2 regions of the Massilia sp. Se16.2.3 genome follow, and region 2 is predicted to be linked to the other one. Evidence: riboswitches for the same ligand, from Rfam matches in the RefSeq annotation. Region 2 holds a riboswitch; the other holds the start of a gene.
What was found. A riboswitch is a leader RNA that binds a small molecule or an ion and turns the genes downstream of it on or off. The one in region 2 is predicted to bind thiamine pyrophosphate.
Positions count from the first base shown of each region.

Region 1: linked by a shared signal. The riboswitch ahead of thiC (phosphomethylpyrimidine synthase ThiC) and the one ahead of G4G31_RS19835 (TonB-dependent siderophore receptor) in region 2 are both predicted to bind thiamine pyrophosphate.

Region 1 is NZ_CP050451.1:1,746,946-1,757,254, forward strand. Features, by position in the region: gene G4G31_RS08090 (PEP-CTERM sorting domain-containing protein) at 1-97, shown strand, start outside; gene G4G31_RS08095 (cupin domain-containing protein) at 224-601, shown strand; gene G4G31_RS08100 (translation initiation factor Sui1) at 799-1,155, opposite strand; gene G4G31_RS08105 (valine--tRNA ligase) at 1,270-4,068, opposite strand; TPP riboswitch at 4,450-4,552, shown strand; partial or broken gene thiC (phosphomethylpyrimidine synthase ThiC) at 4,622-6,535, shown strand; gene thiS (sulfur carrier protein ThiS) at 6,538-6,741, shown strand; gene G4G31_RS08120 (thiazole synthase) at 6,763-7,545, shown strand; gene G4G31_RS08125 (bifunctional hydroxymethylpyrimidine kinase/phosphomethylpyrimidine kinase) at 7,542-8,483, shown strand; partial or broken gene thiE (thiamine phosphate synthase) at 8,495-9,134, shown strand; gene G4G31_RS08135 (chemotaxis protein CheW) at 9,252-9,728, shown strand; partial or broken gene G4G31_RS27855 (methyl-accepting chemotaxis protein) at 9,735-10,309, shown strand, end outside.
Region 2 is NZ_CP050451.1:4,347,757-4,358,065, forward strand. Features, by position in the region: gene G4G31_RS19825 (glutathione S-transferase) at 1-351, opposite strand, end outside; gene G4G31_RS19830 (DUF535 family protein) at 783-1,742, shown strand; TPP riboswitch at 1,905-2,002, shown strand; gene G4G31_RS19835 (TonB-dependent siderophore receptor) at 2,086-4,221, shown strand; gene G4G31_RS19840 (AAA family ATPase) at 4,260-4,796, opposite strand; gene pnuC (nicotinamide riboside transporter PnuC) at 4,793-5,386, opposite strand; partial or broken gene G4G31_RS19850 (HlyD family secretion protein) at 5,604-6,515, shown strand; gene G4G31_RS26945 (hypothetical protein) at 6,641-6,850, shown strand; gene G4G31_RS19855 (ABC transporter ATP-binding protein) at 6,874-7,536, shown strand; gene G4G31_RS19860 (ABC transporter permease) at 7,546-8,793, shown strand; gene G4G31_RS19865 (ABC transporter permease) at 8,793-9,989, shown strand; partial or broken gene G4G31_RS19870 (sigma-54-dependent transcriptional regulator) at 10,026-10,309, shown strand, end outside.

The sequences.
Region 1 (10,309 bases), 2.6 Mb from region 2:
GGTGGCGCCGGTGCCGGAACCGGCCCATGCGGGCATGCTTGGGCTGGGCCTGGGGGCGCTGCTGGCGGCCCGCCGGCGTGCACGCCGCAAGGAATAGGCAGGGCGCCGGCAATCGGTCTCACGGCGGCGGTGTGATGGACCTGCCGTCGCCACGGCCTGCCTTCGTGGGACCGGGCTTCGGAGGTGATAGCATTGACTGACCTTCCTCGCCAATGGAGCCGCCATGCCTCTCGATCTCCGCGAAACCTATGTCCACCTCTCGGAAGACGGCAGCGCCCGGGCGCTCGATGGCAACGGCTTCTGGCAGCTGCCCGAACCCGAGAGCGCACGTTATGACAAAGGCTGGCTGATTACCGAATTTGCGTTCACCGAGGATTGGCCGACCTGGGAAATGCACCCGGAGGGCGACGAGTTCGTGTATCTGCTCTCCGGCGCGGTGGAACTGTTGCTGGAGCGCGACGGGACGGTGGAAACGGTGACGCTCGAAGGCAGCGCTGCGGCGCTCGTGCCGCGCGGAGTGTGGCACACCGCCAAAGTGCGCTCCCCGAGCCGCATGCTGCATGTGACGCGTGGCGCGGATACCCAGCACCGGCCAGCCTAGTCCAGAAGACCGACAGACGGCATACAGGCTGGGGTCAGGTCTGACATTTGGACACGGCCTCTGCCTTGGCTTCAGGCCTCACACGTGTCAGCTTGCACTCCAGTGGCACATCGTACAAAAACAGCCCCGGACGATGCACCCTATAGTCGAGTTCGTGTCCGAATGTCAGACCTGACCCCAGCCTCTCAGTTGGTGCGTCAGGCGCCGGTGCGCTTCGGGCGGTGCCCAAGCCTGGTCAGCGTATCCATGACGAGCTCGCAGTGGTCGCCCTGCACTTCGATCACGCCATCCTTCACGGTGCCACCCGAGCCGCAGGCCGTGCGCAGCTGCTTGCCGAGTAGTGCGAGGGCGGAGGCGTCGAGCGTGAGGCCCTTGACGAGGGTAACGCTCTTGCCGCCGCGGCCTTTCGTCTGGCGCGACACGCGCACGACGCCATCGCCGGTGGGCACGGTGCTCGCCTTGCAGGCGCACTGGGAGAGGGGCTGGCGGCATTCCGGGCACATGCGCCCGCCATCGGTGGAATAGACCAGGCCGCCGTTTGCGCGAGGTTTCATAGCTGGTTGCTTGAGGTGGAATAGAGCACGGCAGTGTAGCAGCACAGAATGAAAAAAACCGGCCGGCGGGCTTGCACCCGGCGGCCGGTTTCATGCGGCTGGCAGCCCGCCCGATCAGGCTGGCGGCAGCTTGCCCAGCTGCTCGCGCATCTTCTCGATGGTCGCGCTGAAGTTCGCCAGGCGTTCCTTCTCCTGCGCCACGACGGCAGCCGGCGCGCGCGCGACGAAGCTTTCGCTCGACAGCTTGCCGTTGGCCTTGGCGATCTCGCCCTCGATGCGCGCGATCTCTTTCGAGAGGCGCTCGCGTTCGGCGGCGACGTCGATTTCCACTTTCAGCATCAGCTTGGTCGTGCCGACAACCGACACGGCGGCCGGCGATTCCGGGAGGGCATCGACGATCTGCACTTCCGCCAGTTTGCCGAGCGAGGCGATGAAAGGCGCGAAGCCGGCCATGTTGGCGCGGTCGGCTTCATTGCCCGGTTCGACGATCAGCGGCACGCGCACCGACGGCGACAGCTTCATCTCGCCGCGCAGGTTGCGCGTCGCATTCGTGAGCTCCTTCAGCTGCGCCATCCAGGCTTCGGCGGACTCGTCGATCGCATCCGGATTGGCGATCGGGTAGGGCTGCAGCATGATGCTGTCGCCCGACTTGCCGGCCAGCGGCGCCACCGCCTGCCACAGTGCCTCGGTCACGAACGGAATGACCGGATGCGCCAGGCGCAGGATCACTTCCAGCACGCGCAGGAGCGTGTGGCGGGTGGCGCGCTGCTGCGCCTCGGTACCTTGCTGGACCGAGACCTTGGCCACTTCCAGGTACCAGTCGCAGTACTCGTCCCAGACGAACTTGTAGATGCTGCTGGCGATGTTGTCGAAGCGGTAGTCCTCGAAGCCTTTCGCCACTTCCAGCTCGACCCGGTTCATCAGCGAGATGATCCAGCGGTCCGACGGCGACAGGTCCTCGGGGTTCGGCGCCGAGCAGTCCTTGCCCTCGGTGTTCATCATCACGAAGCGCGTCGCATTCCACAGCTTGTTGCAGAAGTTGCGATAACCCTCGGCGCGACCGAGGTCGAAATTGATGTTGCGGCCCAGGGACGCGTAGCTTGCCATCGTGAAGCGCACGGCATCGGTGCCAAAGGCCGGAATCCCGCTCGGGAATTCCTTGCGCGTGGCTTTCGCAATTTTTTCGGCGGCGCGCGGGTCCATCAGGCCAGCGGTGCGCTTGGCCACCAGCGACTCGACGTCGATACCGTCGATCAGGTCGATCGGGTCCAGCGTATTGCCCTTCGACTTGCTCATCTTCTGGCCCTGCGAATCGCGCACCAGGCCGTGCACGTACACGGTCTCGAAGGGCACCTTGCCCGTGAAGTGCGCGGTCATCATGACCATGCGCGCGACCCAGAAGAAGATGATGTCGAAGCCCGTCACCAGCACCGACGAGGGCAGGAACATCTTCATGTCCGGCGTCTCCTCCGGCCAGCCCATGGTCGAGAAGGGGACGAGGGCCGAGGAGAACCAGGTGTCCAATACGTCTTCGTCGCGGCGCAGTTCACCCGTGATGCCTTGCGCGGCGGCCTTGGCCTTGGCTTCTTGCTCGTCACGGGCGACGATGATGTTGCCGGCTTCGTCGAACCAGGCCGGGATGCGGTGGCCCCACCACAGCTGGCGCGAGATGCACCAGTCCTGGATATTGCCCAGCCACTGGTTGTAGGTTGTCGACCAGTTCTCCGGCACGAACTTGATTTCGCCGCTGGCGACTTTTTCGAGCGCCACTTCGGTGATCGATTTGCCCGGATTGAAGCTACCTTCCGGGGCCGGCTTCGTCATGGCGACGAACCACTGGTCGGTCAGCATCGGCTCGATCACGACGCCGGTGCGGTCGCCGCGCGGCACCATCAGCTTGTGCGGTTTCACCTGTTCGAGCAGGCCAAGCGCTTCGAGGTCGGCGACGATCTGCTTGCGCGCTTTGAAACGGTCCAGGCCCTGGTATTGCGCGGGGGCGTTCTCGTTGATCTTCGCGTCGAGCGTCATGATCGTGATCGGCGCGAGATTCGCGCGCTGGCCGACGGCGTAGTCGTTGAAGTCGTGCGCCGGGGTGATCTTCACGCAGCCGGTGCCGAATTCCTTGTCCACATAGCTGTCGGCGATGATCGGGATTTCGCGATCCGTCAGCGGCAATTTCAGCATCTTGCCGTGCAGGTGAGTGTAACGCTCGTCGGTCGGATCGACCGCCACGGCGACGTCGCCCAGCATGGTTTCAGGACGGGTGGTGGCCACCGTCAGGTGGCCCGAGCCGTCGGCCAACGGGTACTGGATATACCACATCGAGCCGTCTTCCTCGACCGAATCGACCTCCAGGTCGGAGACGGCCGTGCCCAGCACCGGGTCCCAGTTCACCAGGCGCTTGCCGCGGTAGATCAGGCCCTGCTCGTACAGGCGCACGAACACTTCCGAGACGACCTTCGAGCGGGTCTCGTCCATCGTGAAGTATTCGCGGCTCCAGTCGGCCGAGGCACCCAGGCGGCGCATCTGGCCGGTGATGGTGTTGCCCGATTTTTCCTTCCACTCCCAGACCTTCTTGATGAATTCGTCGCGACCGAGGTCGTGGCGCGAGACCTTCTGGGCGTCGAGCTGGCGCTCCACCACGATCTGCGTGGCGATACCGGCGTGGTCGGTGCCCGGAATCCAGGCCGTGTTATGGCCGCGCATGCGGTAGTAGCGCGTCAGGCCGTCCATGATGGTCTGGTTGAACGCGTGGCCCATGTGCAGCGTGCCCGTCACATTCGGTGGCGGCAACTGGATGCTGAACGCGGGCTTGCCGGCGTCGAGCGTGGCGGCGAAATACCCGCGCTCTTCCCAGGCGGCGCGCCAGTGTTGTTCGATGTCGGCTGGCTCGAAAGACTTGGCTAATTCCATGATGTGGCAGTGTGAGGTGCGAAAACGACCATTATAGAGGAGGAGGGCGGGGGTGAGGTCAGGCGATAGCGGGAAATTCGGCGTCGAATCGTTGTCGTTCGTGGCGCTGTTGCGTGTGTTGCGTGTGTTGGTATCGGTATGCCCAATCCGCGTGGGCACGGGGTGCCCACCCTACAGGAGGCCCTCTTGGCAAGCCCAGGCAACCCCCGGTTCAACGCACATGTCCCCCAGGGTGGGCACCTGTGCCCGCGCGGATTGAACCCATCACGAACGGCACAGGCAACAACCCCATGTCCAGGGGAGCACCCGTCCCGAGTAAGCGCTCAATATTTTTTTGCTAACGCCAATTCGCAGGCTATAATCCGCCCGCTGCCGCAAGGCAGCACACGCTAGGGGTCCTGCGCGTCGATCGATGCGCGGGTGAGACATACCCTCTGAACCTGATCTGGATAATGCCAGCGAAGGGAAGCTTTCGAGATGCGGATTCGTGCCCACGCACGCGCCTGACGCCACTCTCGGCCTCCTTTGCTGGCTCCTCACGCAAAGGAGCCGCATGAATGCACCACTGAAGTTCGACGCCGCCACCGCCATGGTGGACAGCGCCGCGATTGCCCCCTTCCCGAATTCGACCAAGGTCTACATCGAAGGCAGCCGCCCCGATATCCGCGTGCCGATGCGCGCCGTCGCCCAAAGCGACACCCCGGCCAGCTTCGGCGGCGAGACCAACCCGCCCGTCTTTGTCTACGACACCTCCGGCCCCTACACCGACCCGGCAGCGTCCATCGACATCCGCCGCGGCTTGCCGGCACTGCGCCGCACCTGGATCGCCGAACGGGGCGACACCGAGGAGCTGTCCGGCCCGAGCTCGACCTCACGGCGCCGGGCGCCTGCTTGATCCGAGCCTGGACGCGCTGCGCTTCGAGCTGCAGCGCAAGCCGCGCCGCGCGAAAGAGGGCGCCAACGTCACCCAGATGCATTACGCCCGCCGCGGCATCATCACCCCGAGATGGAATTCATCGCCCTGCGCGAGAACCTGCGCCGCAAGGAGTACCTGGCGTCGCTGGAAGCGAGCGGCGAGATGGGCCGGCGCACGGCCGCGCTGCTGGGCCGCCAGCATCCGGGCCAGTCGTTCGGTGCCGCCATTCCTGAGGAGATCACGCCGGAATTCGTGCGTTCCGAGGTCGCCCGTGGCCGCGCCATCATCCCGGCCAACATCAACCACCCCGAGAGCGAGCCGATGATCATCGGCCGCAACTTCCTGGTGAAGATCAACGCCAACATCGGCAACTCGGCCGTCACCTCGTCCATCGGCGAGGAAGTGGAAAAGATGACCTGGGCGATCCGCTGGGGTGCCGACAACGTGATGGACCTGTCCACCGGCAAGCACATCCACGAGACGCGCGAATGGATCATCCGTAACAGCCCGGTCCCGATCGGCACCGTGCCGCTCTACCAGGCGCTGGAAAAAGTGAACGGCAAGGCCGAAGACCTGACCTGGGAAATCTACCGCGACACCCTCATCGAACAGGCCGAGCAGGGCGTCGACTACTTCACCATCCACGCCGGCGTGCGTTTGCCGTATGTGCCGATGACGGCCAAGCGCCTGACAGGCATTGTGTCGCGCGGCGGCTCGATCATGGCCAAGTGGTGCCTGGCGCACCACGAGGAGTCCTTCCTCTACACGCATTTCGAGGACATCTGCGCCATCATGAAGCAGTACGACGTGGCCTTCAGCCTGGGCGATGGCCTGCGTCCGGGTTCCATCTACGATGCCAACGACGAGGCCCAGCTGGCCGAACTGAAGACCCTCGGCGAACTGACCCAAATCGCCTGGAAGCACGACGTACAGGTGATGATCGAGGGGCCCGGCCACGTGCCGCTGCACCTGATCAAGGAGAACATGGACCTGCAGCTGGAACAGTGCATGGAAGCGCCGTTCTATACGCTGGGGCCACTCACCACCGACATCGCGCCCGGCTACGACCACATCACCTCCGGCATCGGCGCGGCCCACATCGGCTGGTACGGCACCGCGATGCTGTGCTACGTGACGCCGAAAGAGCATCTCGGCCTGCCCGACAAGAACGACGTCAAGGACGGCATCATCACCTACAAGATCGCGGCCCACGCCGCCGACCTGGCGAAGGGCCACCCGGGCGCGCAGATCCGCGACAACGCGCTGTCGAAAGCGCGCTTCGAATTCCGCTGGGAAGACCAGTTCAACCTCGGGCTCGACCCGGACAAGGCGCGCGCCTTCCACGACGAGACGCTGCCCAAGGATTCCGCCAAGGTGGCGCATTTCTGCTCGATGTGCGGCCCCCATTTCTGCTCGATGAAGATCACCCAGGAAGTGCGCGCCTACGCGGCCGAGCAGGGCGTGGGCGAAGACACGGCTCTGGTGCGCGGCATGCAGGAAAAGGCGATCGAATTCGTGCGCGGCGGCGCGAAACTGTACCGCGAGGTCTGAGCATGTTCGACATCGAACTCAATGGCGAACCCTACAGTTTGCTGGACGGCCAGACCCTGGGCGACCTGGTGCAGGCGCTCGGCGTCGGGAAGCAGGCGGTGGCGCTGGCGGTCAACCGCGAGGTGGTGCCGCGCCAGCAGTGGGCCTCGCGCGTGCTGGCGCGCCAGGACAAGGTCGACATCGTGCGCGCCATCGGCGGCGGCTGAAAGGATGAACAAAGGATGAACATGAGCGAAGACTTCCTCACCATCGCGGGCAAGCAATACCGCTCGCGCCTGCTGGTCGGCAGCGGCAAGTACCGCGACCTGGATGAAACACGCGAGGCCACGCTGGCGGCCGAAGCCGAGATCGTCACGGTGGCAATCCGCCGCGTGAACATCGGCCAGGATCCGAAGGCGCCAAATTTGCTCGACGTGCTGCCGCCGTCCCGGTTCACCATCCTGCCCAATACCGCCGGGTGCTACAACGCCAGGGACGCGGTCTACACCCTGCAGATGGCGCGCGAACTGCTGGACGGGCACAAGCTCGTGAAACTCGAGGTGCTGGGCGACGAGACCACGCTGTTCCCGCACATGCCGGAAACCCTGAAGGCGGCCGAGACCCTGGTGCGCGACGGCTTCGACGTCATGGTCTACTGCAGCGATGACCCGGTGCAGGCGAAACTGTTGCAGGAGATCGGCTGCGTGGCCGTGATGCCGCTGGCCTCCCTCATCGGTTCCGGCATGGGCATCCTCAACCCCTGGAACCTCAAGTTGATCATCGAGGAGGCCCGCGTGCCGGTGCTGGTCGACGCCGGCGTCGGCACCGCGTCGGATGCGGCGATCGCGATGGAACTCGGCTGCGACGGCGTGCTGATGAACAGCGCGATTGCCTGCGCACGCGCGCCGGTGCGCATGGCACGCGCGATGAAGCTGGCGGTGGAAGCGGGCCGCGAGGCCTACCTCGCCGGACGCATGCCGCGCCGCTTCGCCGCGTCGCCCTCGTCACCAAGCGACGGGCGCCTCGCGTGACGGCGTCCGGTAGGGCGTCCCATAGGGCGTCCCATAGGGCGGCTGTCATCGGACTGGCGACCGGGTCGGCGTCGGTTACCGCGCCGGGTACCGCGTCGCATAGCGCGCCGGGTACCGCGTCGCATGGCGCGTCGCATAGCGCGGCCGGCATCTCCCCGGCATGGCGCCGGCGGTGCTGGTCTTCGCCGGCCTCGATCCCGGCGGCGGCGCCGGCCTCGGCCGCCGACATCCCGGCGATCGCCGCCCAGGGTGCCCACGCGCTGCCGGTGGCCACCGCGCTGACGGTGCAGGACAACAACCGCGTGCATGCCGTGCGTCCGGTCGAGACCGAGTTCGTGCTGCACCAGGCCCAGGCCCTGATCGATACCTGCGCCATCCGCGCGGTCAAGATCGGCATTCCCGGCAACCGCGCAAATGCGCTGGCGATTGCCGGGCTGCTGAGAAGCCTGCGCAAGCGTGATCCGAAGCTGCCGGTCGTGCTCGATCCGGTGCTCGCCAGCGGCCATGGCGATGCGCTGGCGTCCGGCGATCCGCTCGATGCCGTCGCCGAGCTGCTGGCGCTGGCCACCATCGTGCTGCCGAACGAGCCGGAAGCCTGCGCGATCGGCGCCTTCCCCGGCGCCCAGTGGCTGGTCACGGGCGGCCATGGCGATGGCCAGTTCGTCACCAACCGCTGGTATGCCAACGGACAGCTGGAACAGCGCTGGCGCTGGCCGCGCCTGCCCGGCGCCTACCACGGCAGCGGCTGCACCCTGGCGGCCGCCCTGGCCGCACGCCTGGCGCTGGGCGAATCGATGTTCGAGGCGCTGGGAGCCGCCCAGTCCTACTGCCACGAAGCCCTGGCCCAGGCCTTCGCGATCGCGCCGGGCCAGCGCATTCCCCGCCGCTTTTTACAGCGCACAGGCCAGGACGGCGTGCAGGCGCTGCCCACCACATGAAAGGATCCAATATGCACGGCTTGTATCTCGTCACCCCGAACTGGGACGACACCGACCGGCTGCTGGCCGCCACCGAAGCGGCCCTGCGCGGCGGCGCGGCCCCGGTGCAGTACCGCCACAAGGAGGCCGGCGCGGCACTGCGCCTGGAGCAGGCGACGGCGCTGCTGGCGCTGTGCCGGCGCCACAAGCGGCCGCTGGTCGTCAACGACCACCTCGACCTGTGCATGCGCATCGATGCCGACGGCGTGCACCTGGGCGGGGGCGACACCGCGCTGCAGCAGGCGCGCTGGGGCCTCGGGCGCGACAAGATCGTCGGCGCCTCCTGCTATGGTGAGCTGGCGCTGGCACGCGCGGCGCAGGCGGCGGGCGCGAGCTACGCTGCCTTCGGCGGCTTCTATCCCTCGCCCGTCAAACAATACGATTTCGTCACGGCGCCATCGATCCTGGCCGCCGCGCGCGCCGAACTGGAGCTGCCGCTGGTCGTCATCGGCGGCATGACCCCATCGAACGCCGCACCCCCTGGTGGCGCAGGGTGCCCACATGGTGGCGGCAATCACGAGCGTGTATGGCGAAGCCGACCCGGAAAGCGCGGCGCGCCGCTTCGCCACACTGTTCGAGGGGGCCGCTGCAGCCCACGCGCAGGGGGTTTGATGGACAGTCAGTTGTAGGGGCGAGACAGATCGGCTATGCTGGACTTCCCTATTTATTGCTCATGAGCAAAAATAGGGGATCTCCGGGGATATCCCCCTCTTCTACAGCAGGAATGACATGGACAACACCTTGATGAACGACGGCGTGCTGGAAGCGCTCGCATTCAAGCTCGGCAACGAAGAATACGGCATCAAGATTTTGAAGGTGCAGGAAATCCGCGGCTACGAGGCCGTCACCCGCATTGCCAGCGCGCCGGAACATGTCAAGGGCGTGGTCAACCTGCGCGGCACGATCGTGCCGATCGTCGACATGCGCATCAAGTTCAAGCTGGGTGAGCCGACCTACAACCAGTTTACCGTCGTGATCATCCTGAACATCCAGGACCGCGTGGTGGGCATGGTGGTGGACGCGGTGTCGGACGTGATTTCGCTGACGGCCGAGCAGATCAAGCCGGCGCCGGACATGGGCGGCGCGCTCAACACCGATTACCTGCTGGGCCTGGGCACGGTGGACGAACGCATGATCATCCTGGTCGACATCGACCGCCTGATGACGTCCGAGGAAATGGGCGTCATCGAGACCCCGGCGAGCTGAGTGATCATGCTGAGCCGACTCAAGGTAGGAACCCGACTGGCGCTGGCCTTTGTGCTGGTGCTGGCTTTTCTCGTGGCCGTGATTGCGATGGGCATCAGCAAGCTCGGTGCGCTCCATACCGGCACCCGTACGATGGCGACCGACGCCTATCCGAAGGTGGTGCTGGCCCAGAGCCTGGCCGACCGCATCAACCGCAGCGCGCGCTCGGTGCGCGACTTGCTGTTGACGGACGATGCCCAGGCCGTGGCCAAGAACCTCGGCGTGATCGCCACCAGCCGCAAGGAAGCGGCCGAGATGTTCGCCGGGCTCGACAAGCTGGTGGTATCCGAGGATGGGGTCAGGAACCTGCGCACCTACAAGGCCGCCTACGACCAGTACATGGTGGCCCTCGATGAAGTCATGCGCCTGCGCGCCGCCGGCGAGCACGATGCGGCCGTCGCCCATCTGCTGGGCCCTGCACGCAAGATCCAGAGCGCGGTCTTCATTTCGTCCAACGAACTGATCGACCACCAGGGCAAGACCATGCAGGCCACCTACGAGGCGGCCGAGCAGACCTATGTCGTCGGCCGCAACGCCATGCT
Region 2 (10,309 bases):
GCCGACCGGATGGTGGGTCTCGTGCGCCTCGCCCACCAGGTCGCCGATCGTCAGCTGCAGCTGGTGGGTCCACAGCCGGCCCTGCACATCCTGAGGCGCCAGGCCATGGCGTTCGCCGAGGAACATCAGGATCGCCGCGGTCTGGCCGATCATCATGCCGCCGGCGCGCAGGAAAGGCGGAGCAAAGGCCGGCGTCGGGCCTTCCTTGAGCGCGGCCATCATGGCATCGACGCCACCGGGACCGCGCGCCACGTCCTCGTAGTCTTCTCCCGCTTCCTCCAGCGCCAGGCGGACATATTCGCCGCGTCCCTGGATGCCCGGCCAATAGAACAGTTCGTACGATTGCGCCATGATCGGATCCTCAAGGTTGATCGAAAGGCCATCATGAGCCGGAAACCGGGATCAGGTAAAGCGGCCGCCCCGCACCCGGGCAGGCCTGTCCCGCCGGCGCAACGACCGCCTATCCTGTAGGCAACGTTTGCCGTCAATATGTTACGATCGGGAATCATTCATGCGGACGGCATGCGCGCTGGGGCGACCGGAAACCGTGCTGGCGAGGAACTGTCGGCAGCTGTTTAGCGCGTGATAATCTTGCAATACGGGAACCCGGCGTTCCGCTATAAACCACACCTGAGAGAAGATGCATGTTGACCTTGCGTGACCGTGGCGATAAGAATATTGCCTCAGAGAACTTATTTCCCTTGAGCAATGTCACCGCCGGTAGCAGCCAGGTAAGCCACCATGAACCTGCCTGCAACCCGATGCCTTTAACGGAGCGCCCCATGATCTTCGCTCAACTGACCCGCCATTGGCGGGCCGGCCGCCGCCAGTTGCGTTTGTCATCCTGGCTGATGTCGATCCTGCGCAGCGCCCGCGTGCTGATGTTCTATCGCGATCACGCGGCCCTGTGCCAGCTCGACGTCTACCGCAACTACGTGATGCTGCGGTCCCACGACGACCCCTTCCACCACCTCAGCCACCGCGGCTACCTGGTGCGCGGCCTGAGCGCCAGCGATCGCGTGCGGTGCGTCCTGTCTCACTACCGCTTCGAGGAAACCACCTTCAACGCCGCCTACAAGCAGGCCGTGTACGCGGCCGGCGGGCTGGCCCTGTGGCGCCAGACCGTGGGCGAAAACGAATTCGTGATCCGCCTCGAGATGGCTTCGCGCATGAATGCCGAAGGCGACCTGACCATTGCCCTGGTCGCCGACGGCAAGGTGCTGCACCGCCTGTCGTTCTCGTGGATCGAGGGCGCGGTCGCCGGCGTGCCGTCTCCATTGGTCCCCTTCATCGCCCGCAACCAGGGCCGCTGGACCGATTCGGGCGAAGCCTTCGACGCCTTCGAACGCTGCTTCCCCAACAATTCGCCCAGCTTCTTCACTTTCGCCGCGATGCAGGGCGTGGCGCAGGCGGTCGGCATGGAGCAGGTGGTGGCCGTGAAATGCAGCTCGCACATCGCCTTCGACCCGGACCAGCTGAAGCACTTCACGAATGCCTACGACGGCTTCTGGAAGCTGCTCGGCGGGGTCGAGATGGCCGGCCACGCCTGGCTGGTGGCGCTGCCCTTCTACCTCAAGCCCCTGGCAGACATGCCGTCGAAGCACCGCAAGCGCGCCGCCCAGCGCCGCGAATACTGGCGCGCGATCGGCGACAGCACCCGCGCCACCCTGCAGCGCCACCTGCAGCACGCACGCGCCCACCACGAGCACGCATCGCCGCTGCACGAAGCGGCCGAAGCCTGAGGTCTCACGCGTCCAATTCGCTTTGCCACGCCGCGCCAGCGCGGACGCCTGTTGAACGCGTGGACGGCGCGAACCGGACGGCTCGGGCCCTTGCCCGGTCGAGCCGTCCACCCCACGCCCCTTGACAGAATTACCACGGCCGTCCCCGGCCGTGGTACACTCGCGCCTCGCTAGGGGTCCTGAAGCTTCGCTTCGGGTGAGAGATACCCTTCGTACCTGATCTGGATAATGCCAGCGAAGGAAAGCGCAACGCAGTTCCCCCTTGTTTGCCCTTCCCCCACGTTGGCTCCGGCTTTTTGAAGAAGCGGCGCGCCCATCGTGGCGCGCGAAAACGAGCAAACCCATGAAACCAGTTTTAAAGCACACCTTACTTGCCTGCGCCCTCGCCCAGGCTTTCACCATCGACGCGTCCGCACAGACCCAGGAGCCGGTCGCCTCGGTGCTTGTCACCGGCAATAAATGGACGGTCAGCGACCGTGCCGGCATCGGCGGCTTCGCCGACCTGCCGATCGTCGAGACCCCGGTCTCGGTCTCGGCAATCACCCGCGAACAGATGCAGAACCTCTCGATTCGCAGCGCTACCGATGCGCTGGCCTACGACGCCTCGGTGGGCGATGCCTACAACGCGGTCGGCTATGCCGAGCAGTTCTCGGTGCGTGGCTTCATGCTGAACAATAACTCGGGCTATCGCAAGGACGGCATCGTCATCCCCGCCGATACCCAGATCCCGCTCGAGAACAAGGAGCGCCTCGAGCTGCTCAAGGGCGTGGCCGGCATGCAGGCGGGCCTGGCCGCGCCGGGGGGCATCCTCAACTTCGTGACCAAGCGTCCGACCAACACGCCGCTCCGTTCCGTGACCTTCGAAGCGCGCGAGCGCGGCACGCTCTATGGCGCGCTGGACCTGGGCGGACGTTTCGACGACCGCCGCTTCGGCTACCGCGTCAACGCCGCCGCCGAGCGCCTGCGCTCCTACGTCGACGGTGCCGACGGCAAGCGCCAGTTCGTGTCAGGCGCCTTCGACTGGCAGATCACACCAGACGCGCTGCTGCAGCTCGACATGGACTTCCAGCACAAGGAACAGATCACCGCGCCCGGCTACCAGCTGATCCGCGGCGTGGCGCTGCCGGCGAACATCTCGGCCAAGACCCTGCTCAACGCCCAGCCCTGGACCAGACCGGTCGACACCGACAGCGCCAACTTCGGCCTGCGCTTCGACTATCGCATCAACAGCGACTGGCGAGCGACGGTCGCGGCCAACAAGCACTGGTTCAAGCGCGACGACTTCACCGCCTTCCCCTACGGCTGCAGCAACGAGGGCGAGGGCTTCTATCCGGGCTACTGCTCGAACGGCGATTATGACGTCTACGACTACCAGAGCGTCGGCGAACGCAAGACCCCGTTCGGCATCCAGGCGCAGCTGCAGGGACGCGTCGCCACCGGTGCGCTGCGCCACGTGCTGACGGTCGGCACCAGCTACAGCGAGCGCCATAACCGCTACGGCGACTACGTCTACGACTACGCCGGCTCGAGCAACATCTACCAGAACCAGGTCGTCGATCCGGCGCCGGGCAACCCGGCGACCGGCCCGGTCAGCGAACGCTTCACCGAGCGCGAACGTTCGCTCTTCGTCCAGGACATCCTCACGCTCACGCCCGAGCTGGCGCTGCACGCCGGCCTGCGCTACGTGAAGATCGACACCACCCAGTTGCCGGAACCGGAACTGGGCTGGGTCAATAGCCGCGGCGCGTACGTCCTGCCGAGCGTATCGCTGGTGTATGGCGTCACCCCATCCTGGAACGTGTACGCTACCTTCGCCCGCGGCCTGGACGCCGGCGGCGTCGCCGACATGGGTACCAACAACGAGAACACGGACCTGGGCCAGAACCGTTCGAAGCAGGTCGAACTCGGCACCAAGGGCAGCTTCGGCGACGTCGCCTTCACCGCCGCCCTGTTCCAGATCACCAAGGGCTTCGAGTTCGACGAGGATACCGGCTTGCCCAAGCCGACCTTCGTGCGCAAGGGCGAGCAGGTGCACCGCGGCTTCGAGCTGGCGGCCCAGCGCACGAACGGCGCCCTGACCTATGGCGCCACCCTGATGGCACTGCGCGCGCGCCAGGAAGACACCGGCTCGGCGCGCTACGACGGCAAGCGCGTCACCAACGTGCCGGAACTGAAGACGACGCTGTGGGCGGATTATGCGGTGGCGGCGGTGCCGGGCCTGAAGGTCAGCGGCCAGTGGCAGTACGCGGGCGAAAAGTCCTTCGATCCGGAAAACACCGTCAATGTGCCGGGTTACCACGTGTTCGGCCTGGGCGCGAGCTATGGCGTGAAGATGGGCGCGACGAGCGTTACGCTGCGTGCACGGGTGGACAACCTGACCGACAAGTTCTACTGGCGCGACGTCACCCAGGAACTGGGCGGCTACCTGCTGCCGGGCGCACCGCGCACCTTCCGCATGTCGGCGCAGTTCGACTTCTGAACATGTTCTGGAGCGCCTGAAACGTTTTTCAGGCGCTCCTAATCGATCCCCAGCACATGTAGTGCCCGTTCGACCTGCCGCACGCGCTGCGGCAGGTCCCCCTGCACCAGCACGAACGGGATCCTGCGCCCGGTCAACTCCGCCAGCAGCATCTCGTACACCATCTGGCGCACTTCTTCCGATTCGCGCATCAGGCCATCGGGCATCCAGGGCGTATCCGGTGCGGTGACCAGCGTCAGCGCGTACTCGTGGCGGCTCGCCAGCAGCGCCAGCTCCTCGTCCACCCGTTCCCAGTACACGCGGCTGTACAGGGCCGTCATCAGGGGCGTGGTGTCGCAGAACAGCACCCGTTTCGCCCCGGCTTCGGCAAGGGCGGCCGCCGCATCCTCGCGCGCGCGCTGGGTGCGGGCAATGCCGAACTGGTCGCCTTCGAAAGGCACGCGGCCATGCGTGTCGACGAATTCGCGCAGGTATTCCGGTACCCACGCGGTCGCATAGCGCGCCGCCAGCGCCGCACACAGGGTCGATTTGCCCGACGACTCGGCGCCCAGCACGGCAATGCGGCGCACCGTCATGGCTTCACCCCCGCGATATTGCTCCAGGCGCGCAGGCCGCGCGCGGCCAGCACCACGAAGACCGCATACAGCACCGCCGTCACGTGCAGGTCCTTGAAGATGTACAGGCCCACGTAGAGCACGTCGACCACCAGCCACACATGCCAGTTCTCGACCTTCTTACGCGCCAGCAGCAGCTGGCCGACCAGGCTGCCGGCGGTGAGGAAGCCGTCCGTATGCGGCACGTCGGTGTTGGTGAAGGTTTGCAGGAACCAGGACAGCGCCAGGTAAGCCAGCGCCCAGCCGCCCAGCATCCACGCCCAGCCCGTGCGGTCGAGCCGCGAGACCGCCAGGCGCGTGTCGCCCGCGCCGCGCAGCCACTGAACCCAGCCCCAGATCGAAGCCGCGATGAAGACCAGTTGCAGGCCGCTGTCGCCGTACAGGCGCGCGTCGAAGAAGACGACCGCATAAGTGCTTGATGCGGCGATCGAGAACAGCCAGGCCCAGTGGTTCTGGCGGATGTTGAGCAGGACGGTGGCGACCGCCAGCGCGAAGGAGATCAGTTCCAGTGGAGTCGTGCTGAAGCCGAAGATGGCGAGCGTGTCGAGCATGCGAGGGTGGCGATGGTGGCGGGGATGGTGGCGTTGCCGTGGCAGGTCAACAGTCGATTATGCGAGAGCGCGCCCGAATGCGCAAGCGTACTGTCCGGATCCGGACACCGCTGCCCGCTGGCGGGCAGCGCGGCATGCACATCGCCCTGTTCTCACCCGGGAAAAGGCGCTGGCACGGCGCTTGCAAGGAGAGGAGCACGACCTGCCAGATTTCGCCATGGACCAAGCAATCGACCCTGTTTTCCTGCGCCGCCGCCAGCGCATTCGCCTCCTCGCCGGCCTGTCCCTGTTCGCCGCCGTGGCCGGCGCCGGCTGGGGCCTGAACCGCGCCCTGCGCCCGAGTATCGACGCGGCCGACATCGTCGTCTCGACCGTGCGCCGCGCCGACATCGCCAATACCGTCAACGCCGCCGGCATCGTCATCCCGGTGCACGAGGAAGTCGTGGCCAGCCCGGTCGCCAGCCGCGTGGCCAGGGTGCATGCCAAGCCGGGGCAGCAGGTGGCGCCCGGGGACCTGCTGCTCGAGCTTGACGACCGCGACATCCGTCTCGCGCTCGACGCCCTGCAGGAGCAGCTGGCGCAGCAGGAAAACCGCATGAAGGCGCTGACCGTCGAACTCGAACAGAAGCAAAAAGGGCTGGTCAGCGCCATCGAGCTGCTCGAACTCGACCTGCTGTCGGCGCGCGCCCGCCACGAACGCAACCAGAAGCTGCGCCAGAGCGGCCTGGTCTCCGGCGAAGACCTGCTGGGCGCGGAACTGAACGTCAAGCGCATCGAGGTCCAGCTGCGCCAGCAGCGCGAGCAGATCGTCGACAGCCGCCGCGCCACGGCCAGCGGGATCGACGGTGTCCGCCTGCAGATGGACATCCTCAGGAAGCAGATCGCACAGCAGGAAAGCCTGCTGGCGCGGGCACGCGTGACGGCGCCGCGTGCCGGCATGCTCACTTCCCTGCTGCAGGAAGAAGGCGCCAGCGTGGCGGCCGGCCAGTTGCTGGCGCGCGTGTCGGAACTGAACAACTACCGGGTCGAAGCGACCCTGTCGGACTTCCATGCGCGCCTGCTCGCGGCCGGCCAGCTTGTCCGCGTCGAACAGAACGGCGAGCGCCTGGCCGGCCGCGTGCAGACCATCCTCCCCGAAATCCAGAACGGCACCGTCAAGCTGCTGGTCGAGCTGGCGCAGCCGCACAACCCGCTGCTGCGCAACAAGATGCGGGTCGACGTCAACATCGTCACCGCGCAAAAACCGGCGCGCTGGTGCTCGACAGCGGCGCCGCCTTCAACGGCAGCGGGCGCCAGGCCGCATTTGCCGTACGCGACGGCGTCGCACGGAAAACCACGCTGGAACTGGGCGCCAGCGACGGCAAGCTGGTCGAGGTGGTGGCCGGTGCGCGTCCCGGCGAACGCTTCATCGTTTCCGACATCCGCGCCTTTGCGGAACGGGACAGCATCCGTATTGCGGACTAACTCAAAAAAATATAGGGGAAGACATGATCAAGCTCAGCAAAGTCAGCAAGACCTACCGCACCGACAAGGTGGAAACCCTTGCCCTGAAAGACATCGACCTGCACGTGCGCCAGGGCGAATTCGTCGCCATGATGGGCCCGAGCGGCTGCGGCAAGAGCACCCTGCTCAACCTCATCGGCCTGCTCGACCGTCCCGGCCAGGGCGCCATCGAAGTCGGCGGCGTGCCGATCACGCGCTACAAGGACAAGCAGGTTGCCCAGCTGCGCAACAGCACCTTCGGCTTCATCTTCCAGAGCTTCCACCTCATTTCCGACCTGCGCGTGATCGACAACGTCGAGCTGCCGCTGCTGTACCGGAAGATGGCGGGAAGCGAACGGCGCCGGCTGGCGCGCGAGGCGCTCGAAAAGGTGGGCCTGGGCGCGCGCATGGACCACTACCCGAACCAGCTGTCGGGCGGCCAGCAGCAGCGCGTGGCGATCGCCCGTGCCATCGTCGGCCGGCCGCAGGTACTGCTGGCCGACGAGCCGACCGGTAACCTCGACAGCAAGATGGGGGAGGAAGTGATGGACATCCTCCTCAAGCTCAACGCCGAAGGCACGACCGTGGTGATGGTGACCCACGACGAACGCGAGGCGCGCCGCACCAACCGCATCGTGCGCGTCTTCGACGGCCAGCTGGTGGCATAAGGAGAGGCCATGATCCGCAACTACCTCCTCACCGCGTGGAAGGTCTTCATGCGCCGCAAGCTCTTCACGCTGATCAACCTGCTGTGCATCGTCATCACGCTGCTGGTACTGATGGTGATCGCCTCGCTGCTGGAAACGGCCTTCCGTCCCTCCGGCGTCGAGGGCAGGAGCGAGCGCTTCCTGCAGGTCTACGCGATCCGCATGGAGAGCGCGGACCACACCAGCCGCAGCAACAGCCCCCTCGGCTACAAGCTGATCGACAAGTACGTGAAACCGATGCCGGGTGTCGAGCGGGTCGCCGCACTGACCATGCCGGCCGCGGTGTCGGTGTACCAGGGCGGCAGCGTCAGCGAGCTGCAGATGCGCCGCGTCGATGCCGACTACTGGAAGATCCTCGATTTCCGCCTGTTGGCCGGACGTCTCCTCACCCCCGCCGACGATGCCGCCGGGCGCATGGTCGTGGTGCTCAACGCCACCAGCGCGCGGCGCCTGTTCCCGGGCCAGCCGCAGGCCGCCATCGGCCAGCGCATCGACGCCGGCGGGCAGCTGTTCGAGGTCGTCGGCGTGGTCGAGGATGCGATGCACCTGAACGCCTACGCCGACATCTGGGCGCCGATCTCCACCTTCGCGTCGAGCGAGTACCGCAACCAGCTGACCGGAATGTTCACCGCACTGGTGCTGGCCCATCGCACCGGGGACCTGCCGCGCATCCGCGAGCAGGTGGCGGCGATCGCCAAAGGCGTGGTGGCGGACGACCCGAAACAGTGGCCAACGATCTTCTTCTGGGCCGACAGCAAGCTCGATCTGTTCGCGCGCATCCTTCTCGGTAACGACGACAAGCCCGATCCTGGTTCGGGCAAGCTGATCGCCATGGTCGCCGGCGCGATGCTGGTCTTCATGCTGCTGCCGGCCCTGAACCTGGTCAACCTGAACACTGGCCGCATCCTCGAGCGGCGCGCCGAGATCGGCGTGCGCAAGGCCTTTGGTGCCACCAGCGGCCAGCTTGCCGTGCAGCTGATCGTCGAGAACGTGCTGCTGTCGCTGGCCGGCGGCCTGCTGGCGCTTGCCGCCACTGCCGCGGTGCTGTCCTGGATCGAGGGTGCCGGCCTGATTCCCTACCTGAAGGTCGACCTGAATCTCGCCGTGTTCGGCTGGGGCATGCTGATCGCCACCGTATTCGGCCTGCTCTCGGGCGTGCTGCCCGCACTCAAAATGTCGCGCCTCGATCCCGTCCATGCCCTGAAGGGAGCCAACTGATGTTCCGCCACCTGTTGAAACTGACCTGGAAACGCAAGTCCAGGAACCTGATGCTGAGCCTGGAGATCCTGCTCGCCTTCGCCATCGTCTTCGCCGTCGCCGCCTGCGCTGTGCGCTATGCCCAGCTCTACGCCATGCCGCTCGGCTTCGACGGCACCGACGTCTGGTCGGTCAACATCCAGGCCGGCGACGACGGCCAGAAGCGCTTCGACGACAGCACCTACGACAGCCTGCGGCGCGGCCTGGCCGAGCTGCCGGAAGTGCGCGCCGTTGCCTTCATGAGCTTCGAGCCCTACTCGCGCTCCACCATGACGAGCGACCTGCGGCGTGCGAACGGCAAGTCGGTCGATACCGACCTGCTGGAAGCGGACGACACCCTCCCCGCCACACTCGGCCTGCACGTGGTCGAGGGCCGCTGGTTTTCGGCGCTGGATAACGGCAGCGCCGACCGCCCGGCCGTGATCAACCGCCGCATGGCCGATGCCATGTTCGCGGGCGAACGGGCAGTTGGCCAGCGCTTTTCCGACGGCGAAAGCGCCAAGGATTCCATCAGCTACCGCGTGGTCGGCGTGGTCGATGCCTACCGTCCCAAGGGCGAGCTGTCGGCGCCGGTCAACCTGGCCTTCCTCCGGCTCGCGCCCGGCAAGAATGGACGCGACGCGCGCACCATCCTGCTGAAGGTGAAGCCGGGGACGGAGCGCAGTTTCGAGGCCAGCCTGAACCGCCGCCTGAAGCTGATCCGCAACGACTGGTCCTTCCAGATCTCGCCGCTCTCCTCCAGCCGCGCCGGCATGCTCAAGTCGCAGACCACGCCCCTGGTCGTGGTGGCCGTGATCGCCGCCTTCATGCTGCTGATGGTCGCCTTTGGCCTGTTCGGCGCGCTGTGGCAGAACACCACCCAGCGCATCCCGGAGATCGGCCTGCGCCGCGCAGTCGGCGCCAGCGCCGCCAGCATCTACCGCCAGATCGTCGCCGAACAGTTCCTGCTCAGTTCAATTGCCATTGCCGCCGGCCTGGCCCTGCTGGTGCAGCTGCCCGTCACCGGCGTGTTGGGGGAGAGCCTGAACTGGACCGTCTTCACGACGGCGGCACTGCTGTCGATGGCCCTGATCTATCTGATATCCTTGCTGTGCGCCGTGTACCCGGGCTGGCGCGCCAGCCGCCTGAGCCCGACCGAAGCGCTGCATTACGAGTAGCACCCGTACGACTAGCCGAAGAAAGAATCACCAAAGATGCACCTAACCCGCCCCCCGCGCATCCTCGTCGTCGACGACGACGGCGCGGTCCAGGTGTCGCTGGCCCTGCTGCTCAAGCAATCCGGATACGAGCCGCTGCGCGCCGCCAGCGCACCCGAGGCGCTGGCCCTGCTGGCACGCGCCCGGGACGAACGCCATCCGGTCGACCTGGTCCTGCAGGACATGAACTTTTCGCTGCAGACCAGCGGCGAGGAAGGCCTGGCCCTGCTGGCGCAGGTGCGCGAACGCCACCCCGGCCTGCCAGTGCTCTTGATGACGGC